One region of the Rothia sp. CCM 9416 genome, then DNA from elsewhere that is predicted to be linked to it. Evidence: riboswitches for the same ligand, from Rfam matches in the RefSeq annotation. Region 1 holds a riboswitch; the other holds the start of a gene.
The links. Region 1 has a riboswitch for S-adenosylmethionine ahead of ACN080_RS00255 (nuclease PIN). Riboswitches for the same ligand answer to the same signal wherever they lie in the genome.

Region 1 (5,191 bases):
GGGTACCGGTGACCGCAATTTTGACGCGGGCCGGTAAGTCGCGGGCAGCCTGGTGGGCCTTGGTCTTGGCATTCTTAACGAACTGGGCCTCGTCGAGTATCAGTCCGTTCCAGGGCTGGGCGGTACCGAGAGAGTAGTAGCTTTCCTCATCGAGTCTAAAGAGGGCGTAGCTGGTCACCGCAACCTGCGCCCCGGCAATGGTCTTTTCCAGGGGGCGTTTGGATTTACGGACAGATTCCTCGACTCCTACCACGGTCAGCGAGGGCGCAAACTTCTTAATCTCCCGTACCCAGTTGGGTACAACGGAGGTGGGAGCAACTACCAGGAAAGGTGCCATCTGCTCCCGGCGCTCGCTGGCTTGTTCGGCGGCGTGCACAAAGAGCGCAATGGTTTGCAGTGTCTTGCCCAGGCCCATATCATCGGCTAGCACGCCACCCAAGGACTGCTCCCACAGGAAAGTAAGCCACTGGTAGCCCTCTACCTGGTAGGGGCGCAGGGTGGTGTGCAGGCAGGCGGGTACTTCCGCCAGACGGTGGTGTTCGAGGTTAAGCAGGGCGCTGACCTGCTCGTCCCAGGCGGTGACGGTGTGGGTTTCGGCGGCGAGTTCTTCGAGTTCTTCCCACAGGCCTACCTGGTGGCGGTTGATTTCCAGGGGTCCTGTCTTATCGGTGAGCTGCTGGGCTTCACGGAGCAAGTCTTGTAATTTCATGAACTCGGGCCGGTCCAGGGCAAAGTACTGGCCGTTGCCCAGGAGCAGGTGGGTCTGGTTTTTAGCCAGAGCGGCCAGGATGTCGGCAAAGCCTACAGTCCATTCACCGACCTTGATGGCGATACCCAGCCCGAACCAGTCTCGGCGGCGGGTGTCATCAACGGTCACAACAATGTCTGGGGCCTGGTCGAGTTCCTTGAACTCTGGCTGTGGCCCCCGGACCTGAACCCTGACCCCGTCAATCTTCTGGTAGGCGGGTAGGTAGGTTTCGAGCAGGGTTCGGGTGTCCCAGTTTTCGATGATGTGCTTGGTAAAGGGCACACCGGGGCGGATTCGCTTGACGTCTTTGAGTACTCGATATTCGTGGGCTGTGTCGCGGATATCGGCGCGGTCTTCCCCGGGGTAGCCCAGGGCATCGAGCACGATGGTTTCGTCGTCGGTGCCGGTGGGGTTGGCGGGGTACTCCCAGTGCCAGGCGGTGCTGGCTCTAAAGGGCGGGCCGGGTTCACTAAAAGTGATGGTCAGAACCAGGGAGGGGGTGCGTACTGTGGGGAGCTCCAGCTTTTCGGAGGTGGTCGCTACCGGCAGGGCGCGGGTGAGGGCGGGGTAGAAGTCAGAGAAAAAGGCCGGTAGGTCTTTGGAAGGAACGGTGACCGGTTGACTGGACATCAGGGATTCGGCGACGGCATCGAGCGGTTCGTCCAGCGGAATAAGGACTAGCTCGGCTTCTGGGCTGAGCCAGCGAGGGCGGTGCTGGTGGGGCACGGGTGCCTGGTGGGCCTGTTGAGTTTCTGGCTGGCCGGTGTGAATGGGGGCGCTTTCCTCCACATGGGCTAGTGCCGAGGGCAGGGCGGAGTCCCAGCGGGCGGCGGCGGCAGCTTCTACGTAATTAGCTTGGGCACTCCCACCCAGGGCGATTAAGCCCTGCCGGTTGGTGCCCATCTTGTGGGTGTAGCTTGCCGGAATGGTGTAGGAGCCCCAGCGGAGCAGGGGAGTGAGTTGGAGGGCGTCCTGGGAGCTGCCGCGTTCGGGGACGGGCGTGAGTTCCAGTTCTACCTGCGGGGTGTCGGCAATGACCAGCCCGGTTTCTTTGCCGTGGAGCAGAATGGGCAGGTTGATATCGTCGGCGGCCCGGAGCATCTGCCAGAGTAGGGATGAATCTACGGTGGAAAGCGATGCCCAGTCGCGGTGGGAGGTGTATATGGATTGGGAGCCGCGAATGACGGCGTAGAACTCGTTGAACCAGGTGGCGTGCTCAGCTAGCAGTCCGGTTCCGGCGGAGCCCGCGGCGTTTCCCGAGAACTTTTCCCAGCTTAGCCCGCCTTTAATCCAGCGGTCACGGGCACCCATCATCAGGGGGCGAGCTTCAATGGTGATGCGGGGTGAGCCGCTGCTTTTGGTCCAGCCATATTTGCCGGGGACGGTCAGGCGCAGGTCAAGGGCACCGGATACTCCGTGGTTGCGGTTGTCGTAGCCGGGGCGGGCGGCTAGGGAATGGGCCAGGGTACGCCGCCAGGTGGGTAGGGCGCTCTGGTCCGGGGTGCTGTCGGCGGGAGCAGGTTGCTCAAGGGGCAGGCTGTCTTGGGGGGCAGCCAGAGATGAGGCGGTGGTGATGCCAAATTTTTCGAGTTCCCGCATGGCTTCTGCGCTGGGTCGGGTGCGGCCGCTCTCAGTAGCGCGGGTGGTCCAGGTGCTTGATGAGGCCGTGAGCGCCCGCTTGGCTTTGGCTGAACGGTCGATGGCGGTCAGCATGAGCGCCACAGCGTGCTTGCAATTGTGGAGCACGGGGCAGGAACAGGTGGCAGAAAAGGAGTAGGAGCCTGCCGCAACTTGGGCCGGGAAAGTGATTCGGGTGCTGTAGGGCTGGGCTGTTGAGCCTGCTACCTGGCCTTCGAGAACCCGTTCGTTTTCGTCGTAGTGGTAGCGGATAACGCTCCCTTTCCGCATAGCGCCCTGCCCCCGGGTGTAGGTGCCTGAGCCCACCTGCCGAATAATGGCGGGTGCTGTGACTGGGATGTCGGGAAATGGTGCTGAATCTGCCACAAAAAACCTCACGCGTGCGGAGTAAATAGACCTAGTCTTCTAGCGTATCGCACGCTGATGAAAGCTGGCACCAGAAGATGAGAGGGAGGTCACGTTTTAAAAAATCTGGGCAAGAGTTTACAGGTGCCTGCGGTGTGAGTTATGGTTATACCAGCTTCAAGAGATTCAACTGTCAAGCTCCGACTTGGTTGAACGCCAACCCCATGTTCACGGGTGGCTCGGATGACGAAGCGGTCTTCATCGCGCATATTGGCGCTGTTTGGTGTAGACAAGAGCAAGTTTCGAAAGGAATGCGCACCTTAAGCGCAACGGCGATATGTCAAACACCCGCCCCCATGTCACTCTTCAAAAGAACAGGTCTGCAGCTGCTACGCCTGCCTGCGGTGGTTTTGTCGCTATCAGTATTCAGGACTATGCGCGTATCTCGAATGAGCGCAGTGAGTTCCTTAACTTCCTTCTGGCTCCTAACCCCAGCGGTATCCCAGCCCCTGAGTACGGTGCGCTGAAAGTTGCATGAGCCACGTCGGTCTGCTCCTTGATTCTGATGTCCTTGCCGAGATTCGCAAGGCTACCCCTCACCAGCAGGTTGTGAACTGCCTGCGCCGGAACTCCTACCGCACCATGTACGTCTCGGTGCTAAGCCTGGGCGAGCTTAAAGGGCTCTACCCCTACCCGGAGACTGAACGGTGGCTGGCTGAGCTGATTGACCGGTTTGGTGACCACCTCCTTGAGGTGGACACGCGGGTGTCTTTGGAGTGGGCTGGTCGTCATGCTGAGAGGCCCTTGCAGGCGGTGGGCTCTGAGTGCCCGGCTCCCCTGGCAAGGGCCGCTTTGGAGGGGCTGATGGCGGCCACAGCGACCGTGCACCGGCTTGAGATTATTTCGGGGAAAGCCGATGTCTACCGCACCTGGGGGGTTAGCGCTGTTAACCCTTGGGAGGACTAAGCAGGGAAGAGCACCCCCAGCCTGTGGATTCTAATAGTTCCGTGTGCGGGAAATCAGCGCCGCCACTGCCCTGCGGGGGATAATCTGCGAGATACCCGCTGCTACCTTATAGGGCAGGGAGGGCACACAGACCGGTTTACCGGCATTGACCGCAGCTATGGCTTCGGTAACTACCTGCTGGGGGCTGAGCCAGAATACGCCCGGCACTTTGGGCTGTTCTTGCCCCATGGCATGATGAAAATCCGAGCGGGTCAGGCCCGGGCAGAGGGCGGTTACATCAATACCTCGGTCCCGGTACTGGATATTTGCTGACTCTGAGACAACTACCATAAACCGTTTGACTGCTGAGTAGGTGCCACCTGGTGTAAAGGCCGCCACCGATGCGACATTGATAATGCGGCCCCTGCCCCTTGGGAGCATGGCGCGGATTGCGGCGTGCATGAGCTGAAGGGGGACAGCTGCCAGGACCTGCACCTGATCCAGATGCCGCTGGGCGGGGGCCTCCTCAAAAGGCTGGCCCAAACCGAAGCCCGCATTATTGACCAAAATTTCCACCGGGCGCTTAGCCTGAGCTAGCCGGTCAACGAGTTTTTGAACGTCACCGGAAACCAGTAGGTCCGCGGGGATGACCTCAACCTCTACCCTGTAGGTTGAGCGGAGCTGGCCAGCCAGATTTTCTAGGGTCTTCTCCCTACGCGCGGTCAGCACCAGGTTATAGCCCGCTGCGGCGTACTGCCGGGCGAACTCGGCGCCGATGCCGGCAGAAGCGCCGGTGACCAAAACATAGGTGTTCTCGATACTCATAGGGACACTCTACTCCCCGGCAATATCGTCCGTTGTCTGCCGTGGTTGAGGTTATTTTCACCGCACCTAGTATTCTTACGGTTCGTGACCAGGCGTAGAGACAGGAAACATGACATGATGAAAGGCGATGAATACCACCGTGCACCCCAAAAGAACCTTTCCCATGCCCCTGTGGCTTCAGGGCGCCGTTGAACTTGCTCTGGTTGCCCTGGTCTCCTATATCACCGTTGGGCTCATGCTCACAGCGGTCTGGTACACCAACGGTTTTAATACCGATACCGTTGCCGGCGCCCTGTCCGTGGCGGGCCATATCTGGTTGCTGGTCCACGGTGTCCCCCTGAATATGAACATACCCGCGCAGGGTAGCTTTTCGGCGGTGTCTGGGACGATGAGCCTGGTCCCACTGGGCCTCACTCTTATTCCGCTGGCCCTGTGCTACAGGTCGGGTCGCAGGCTGGCCCGTGCTAGCTACGAGGGCCAGTTTTGGGAACCTCTTGTAGGTGGCATGGTGGCCTACTCGCTGGTGAGCGCCGGCATCAGCCTGATATCTACCGATGACTATTTCACCACCTCACCGGTGCTTGCGGCTATCATTCCCCTGTGGGTGACTGCCCTGGGTATTCTTGCCGGGGGCTTTGCTGAGTCGCGGTCCCTAGCTGCCATGATTGGTGTGGATGCCGCCGACTGGGT
Region 2 (5,191 bases), 180 kb from region 1:
TCGGCGGATATACCTTCAGTGGATTGGAAACGCTGGGCATCAGCAACAGCATAGGGGAGCAGACGATTTTCTTTCGAGATTAGCGATGAATCTAAGAGCCAGCCCGGCAGGTAGCCTCCGAGGGCTGTCCAGTCCTCCATTGAGTCGGTAAAGAAAATCTTTTGTCTGCCCTTGGCATCACGCTCCACATTCCAGCCCTCGGCTGAATTGGCATCGTAAATGCTCTCAATACCCAGACCGGCTGATCCATACATGACGATATTATCAACCTTGGTCTCTGAGACCTGCATGGCCTCGGCGGTAGTAGTTGTACCGTAGGAGTGGGCAATCACCGATATATGCGCATCACTATAGAGACCGTCTTTTTCACAGGTAACCGCCGTGGACTTAGTAACATTCAGCCCGTCAATAAAACCGGCTAGGTTTTGGCCGCCCTGTTCGGCCAGGTAGATATCGGTCACCATCTTTGACTGGGTAAAGGTCTTGCCACCCAAAAGCTGTCTGCCTTCTTCATCGAGATGAGGGGGAGTCTCGTAACCGATCCAGAGAACAACAGCAAGCTTGGGGTCGTTAGTGCCATGGAGTTGTTCTGCTCTATATTGTTCCTGGTAAATGTTAACGCCTGTTCCAGTTAGTTCAACCATGCTACCGGCCACATTATTGGTCATACCGGGGACCACCACGGTTACCTTATCGGCATCATCCACCGAGCCCAAGGAAACCGAAGCCAGCACATTGTTATAGTCATAGCCGTCCTCGTTCTCCGGCTTAATATTGGAGAGGTCGAGGCTGGTAACGTACCGGGGGATTCCGTCATCTCCCGTGGTCGCTGCTGCGAGCAGGTTTTCCAGAGCTTTTCTGGTGGCTTCATCAGTATTCGGGTCTTCTGCTACTGTTTTCGCTAACTTACGGTTAGCCTGATCCCTGACCGTGTACGGTACCCCGTCCATATTCCCCACAATCCCCGGGGCGGCAATAGTGAAAGCCTTTTGCTGGTTTTCATCCAACTGCGCCCACCAGGCCTTATAGGCCTCCGCCCGATCAATGTTGCTACCTTGCATCTGCAAAGGAAAACGGGCGAACTCCGGGTGAGCCGCAAAATACTCATTAATCTGCTGGGGTGTCAGCTGACTCAGCGCATCCAATAGCTGAGGCTGAAACTCATCGGATGCAGCAGCGGTTTCGAAAGCAAGAGTCAGAGCCTGAGCATCAAAACCCAGGAAGAAAGAAAGAACCTCATCAGCAGACGAGAAAGGAGCCAGCCCAGAAGCACCAGAAGACCGATCCACAAAGATGCCACCAATACCCGAAATATTGTATCCATTAACGGCGGTTGCTGACCGGGACGTGTATTGCTCCCGAATCTCATCAACCACAGCCTGCTGGGTAGCAATGCAAGCATTTGCCTCTGAGATGTCCTGGCGAAGAGAAAAAATCATTGAACCGCTTAGATCAGCGGACAACCGCCCCAGTGCGGAAGTGAGGGAATGACGTTCATAAAAGCGGAGTTTATCCTGAGCTTCTTCCTTGTGAATTTGGGCCTGTCGAGCTACCGAAAGAGCCGCGTCAGCCTTTTCCTGCATCTCTCGTAGGTTCTTCTGCCAGTCAGTCAGAACATCGTGAACTCGCTGAAACTCACCGGAGATTTTCTCACACATCGTGGCGCCCAGCTCAAAGGTATGCTCAATTTTGGTGATGCGGTTACTCCTACCGTCAATACACCTACCGCGGTTTAAAACTTTTCTAATAGCATCAATCTCGGTTTTGCGGGTAGACCAGTGGTTAATGGTCGCTTGCCAAGAATCAGGATCACCAGGGCAAGGGTCGCCACCTGTCAGAGGAGACCAATCCGATGGACGTGAACCCATCATGCCACCTACCCTTCTGCCCCATCGGCAATCTTAAAGGCATCGTATGCTGCCTGTGCACCATCCTGCGCATTCTGGAAAGATTCTGCAGCGTCAGAAAGCAAAGAGCTCTCCTGCCCTCCCAGGGCCGCGGCGTGATGTTCAGCCACAGGGTCGTGTGCACTCGCCGGGGTAGGAGCCTTGCTTTCCAAAAAGCCCTCAAAAGACTCCTTAGTTGCCTTGAAAGTATCAATCAGAGTCTGGAGCGTGCTGTATTCAAACTCAAGAACAGGTACGGGCATGAGGCTCCTTAACCTACGGTGGGAATAATACCTTGTGAACATTGTAGCCAGTTATTCTTCTGGGTCACCTTTCTTACCCCGGGGGGTTACCCATAAGTAACCCAAAGTGGGGGCAGGGCAGCCCGTATCAGAGCCTCGGCGGGCAACCCTGCCCGCCCCCCCATCGTAACTTACGCAATAAACAGACACATGAAGACTTTTTAAAACAGCATCTTGACCAACGACCGTTCGAAAGGGAAAACTAAAAGCAGGTCATGAGAGCCAGCGCTAAGCCCCAGCTAGCTGGCCGGCAACCCTCCACTCGCGGTGGGGTGCCCTGGGTGAAGACCTGGCACACCTCACCGAGAACCGGGTGTGCAAGCGCGGGACCGATGTGCCTCACTAACTCACCCGAGGGCATCAGAACCTTTACCCCCTCTTCAACCAGCCCGATCAGGGCTACCAGGGCCTGGTCTACGCCCGCGACCTGGGCAAGGACGGTGCCTTTGGGGTCAACCTCTCCTACATCCTCAAAGCCCGCGTGGCTCTGCTGCGTGACCTGGGTTCCTCCATCGCACCCACCAACGCCTTCAACATCGCTATCGGCCTGGAAACCCTCTCACTGCGCGTCGAACGCCACGTAGAGAATGCCCGCAAGGTGGCAGACTACCTGCAGGCGCACCCGGCAGTAGAGTCCGTGACTTACTCCGGCCTAAAAACCTCCCCTACTACACCCTGGCGCAGAAGTACCTACCCAAGGGCGCCGGTGCCATCGTTGACTTCACCCTCAAAGACGCTGATTCCGCTACCGCCCAGAGGTTCGTGGACTCCCTGGCCCTGGCCCGCCGGATCGCCCACACCACCTACCGCTGCGCCGCCGAACTAAACTTTCGTTTTGGCCGCGATGCCCAGGAGCAACAGAACATTCTCCACTGCCTACCGGCTGACCGTGGCCGCTACCAGGTAGAGAACTATCTGGACTACCACGGCCAGAAACTGACCGCACGGTTTGACGCTAACTCTTATCTAGCTATCAATGAAGCCCTGCTCTCTCACGACCTTGGCCGTGACAGGAGCGGGCTGCTGAGAGCACTGGCGCTTTCTACCTGCCACTGGACCATTGCCTACGTTGACTCAGATAGGCTCTTCTTCCCCTCCGACTCCCACATTATGGCCGCATCACTACCGCAACCGGTTGAGCCTGAGGTCATTCACTCACCCTGCCGGTACGACGGGTTCCTGATTGAACACGAGCAACTCGAACGCATCCTTGCCCGCAGTCTTGAAGCCCAGGACGCCGCTGACAGGCTAGGGTCAGTAACCCACAAAAAGCACCTGTGGGCGGTAGCCTAAAGTAAGCTCCGCCGGTGATAAATTGGGTACGAAAAGACCGAGGCAAGCTCCGCAAGCTACCCCTAGAACTCAACAGCTAATCGCAGCAGCTGGCAAAATTCGCCTGGCGGGGTAGGTTGCTTACGCTTCACCCATAAGCCGGACTTACAGACTCACCGAGGAGCGTGTCATGAGTCAGCATGTTGCTGAGTATTCAAAAGCCGAGCCCTTCCGCCGGGGAACCCACCTGGTCGTCCTCTTGCACGGCTACGGCTCCCACGAACAAGACCTCATGGGCCTGGTCAACCACCTGCCCCAAGAGGGCATCACCTACGCCTCAGTACGGGCACCCCAGCCGGTAGGCTACGCCCTGCCCGCCGACGCCAAGGACGCCTTCATTGGCGCACCCGCCGTGGGCTACCAGTGGTGGCCCCTCAACCAACAACTAGAAACCGTAGGGTTCCGTGCCATCGAACTGGCCGTGGACTACGTCCTGGAATGGCTAGAACCCCTTGCCGCCAACTACCGCAGCCTCAACCTGCTTGGCTTCTCCCAGGGTATGGCCATAGCAACCAGCATTGCCCGCCACCGGCCCGACCTGGTGCGCACTGTGATTGGGCTGTCCGGCTATGTGGTCGACGGGGGAGAGGGCTACTTCAAAGATGCCGAGCTCACCGCTCAACCTCTACCACTGTTCTGGGGCCGGGACGAAGCTGACCCCATCATCACTGCCGAAAAGGTCAGCTTCACCCAAGAATGGGTCAAAGACCACACCAGCCTCACCGACTACCTCTACGCGGGCATCGGCCACGGGATTGCCCCCAGCGAACTAGCGCACATGAGCACCTTTATCCGCGAGAACATCTTGAACTAAAGAGAAAACCGGCGGGCTGAATCATGCCAAACAGCCCGCCAGTACTAGGGCACAAAAGAGCAAAGCCTAGGCTGAGGCCCTTGGCTCAGCACCCTAGCGACCAACTGGCTCGGGGCTGGCGTTAAGGGTCTTGGCCGCTAGGGTGCTGAGTTCACGCTTACCTAGTCGTGCGCCACCTGCACCGTGACCCCATTGAGAGTCACCCTATCCCCAGCATGCAACTGGCGGCCACGCTGCTCACAAATATCACCGTTCACCTTAACAAGGCCGTCCCGGATCACCTCACGGGCATGAACCCCGTTCTCCACCAGGTTCGCCAGCTTCAAAAACTGGCCCAGCCGAATCATCTCATCACGAATAAACACAGACTCAATACTCATAGCCTCCAGTCTAGCGACCAGTTGGTTCCCCGCCTTCAACCGGTGCGGTAGGCTTAAAGGCAGTGTGCCCAACCGGGCACCGCCCCCACAATCCAAGCACGCCACAACCGGTGGCGCAGGCTCACAGGAGAAACCAAAAAACATGGCACCGAAGTCACAACTTGATAACGTCATCTCACTGGCAAAACGACGCGGATTCGTCTTCCAAGCAGGTGAAATCTACGGCGGCTCCCGCTCCGCATGGGACTACGGCCCGCTCGGTGCCGAACTCAAAGAAAACATCCGCCAGCAGTGGTGGCAGACCTTCGTCCGCGGCCGCGCAGACATGGTCGGCCTCGACTCCTCCATCATCCTGCCTAAGGCGGTCTGGGAAGCCTCCGGCCACGTCGCCACCTTCACCGACCCCCTAGTTGAGTGCCTGTCCTGTCACTCCCGGCACCGCCAAGACCACCTCATCGAAGCTTTCGTTGAGAAGAA

Region 2: another riboswitch for S-adenosylmethionine. It lies ahead of ACN080_RS01055 (PLP-dependent transferase); the one in region 1 lies ahead of ACN080_RS00255 (nuclease PIN).

What each region holds. Positions count from the first base shown of each region.
Region 1 is NZ_JBLXXR010000001.1:55,591-60,781, forward strand. Features, by position in the region: gene ACN080_RS00250 (SNF2-related protein) at 1-2,752, opposite strand, end outside; SAM riboswitch class IV at 2,907-3,033, shown strand; gene ACN080_RS00255 (nuclease PIN) at 3,069-3,269, shown strand; gene ACN080_RS00260 (plasmid stabilization protein) at 3,266-3,697, shown strand; gene ACN080_RS00265 (SDR family NAD(P)-dependent oxidoreductase) at 3,728-4,501, opposite strand; gene ACN080_RS00270 (DUF6350 family protein) at 4,665-5,191, shown strand, end outside.
Region 2 is NZ_JBLXXR010000001.1:231,503-236,693, forward strand. Features, by position in the region: gene ACN080_RS01045 (alpha/beta hydrolase) at 1-1,871, opposite strand, end outside; gene ACN080_RS01050 (hypothetical protein) at 1,877-2,149, opposite strand; SAM riboswitch class IV at 2,400-2,518, shown strand; partial or broken gene ACN080_RS01055 (PLP-dependent transferase) at 2,559-2,986, shown strand; gene ACN080_RS01060 (alpha/beta hydrolase) at 3,651-4,334, shown strand; gene ACN080_RS01065 (RNA-binding S4 domain-containing protein) at 4,496-4,714, opposite strand; gene ACN080_RS01070 (glycine--tRNA ligase) at 4,857-5,191, shown strand, end outside.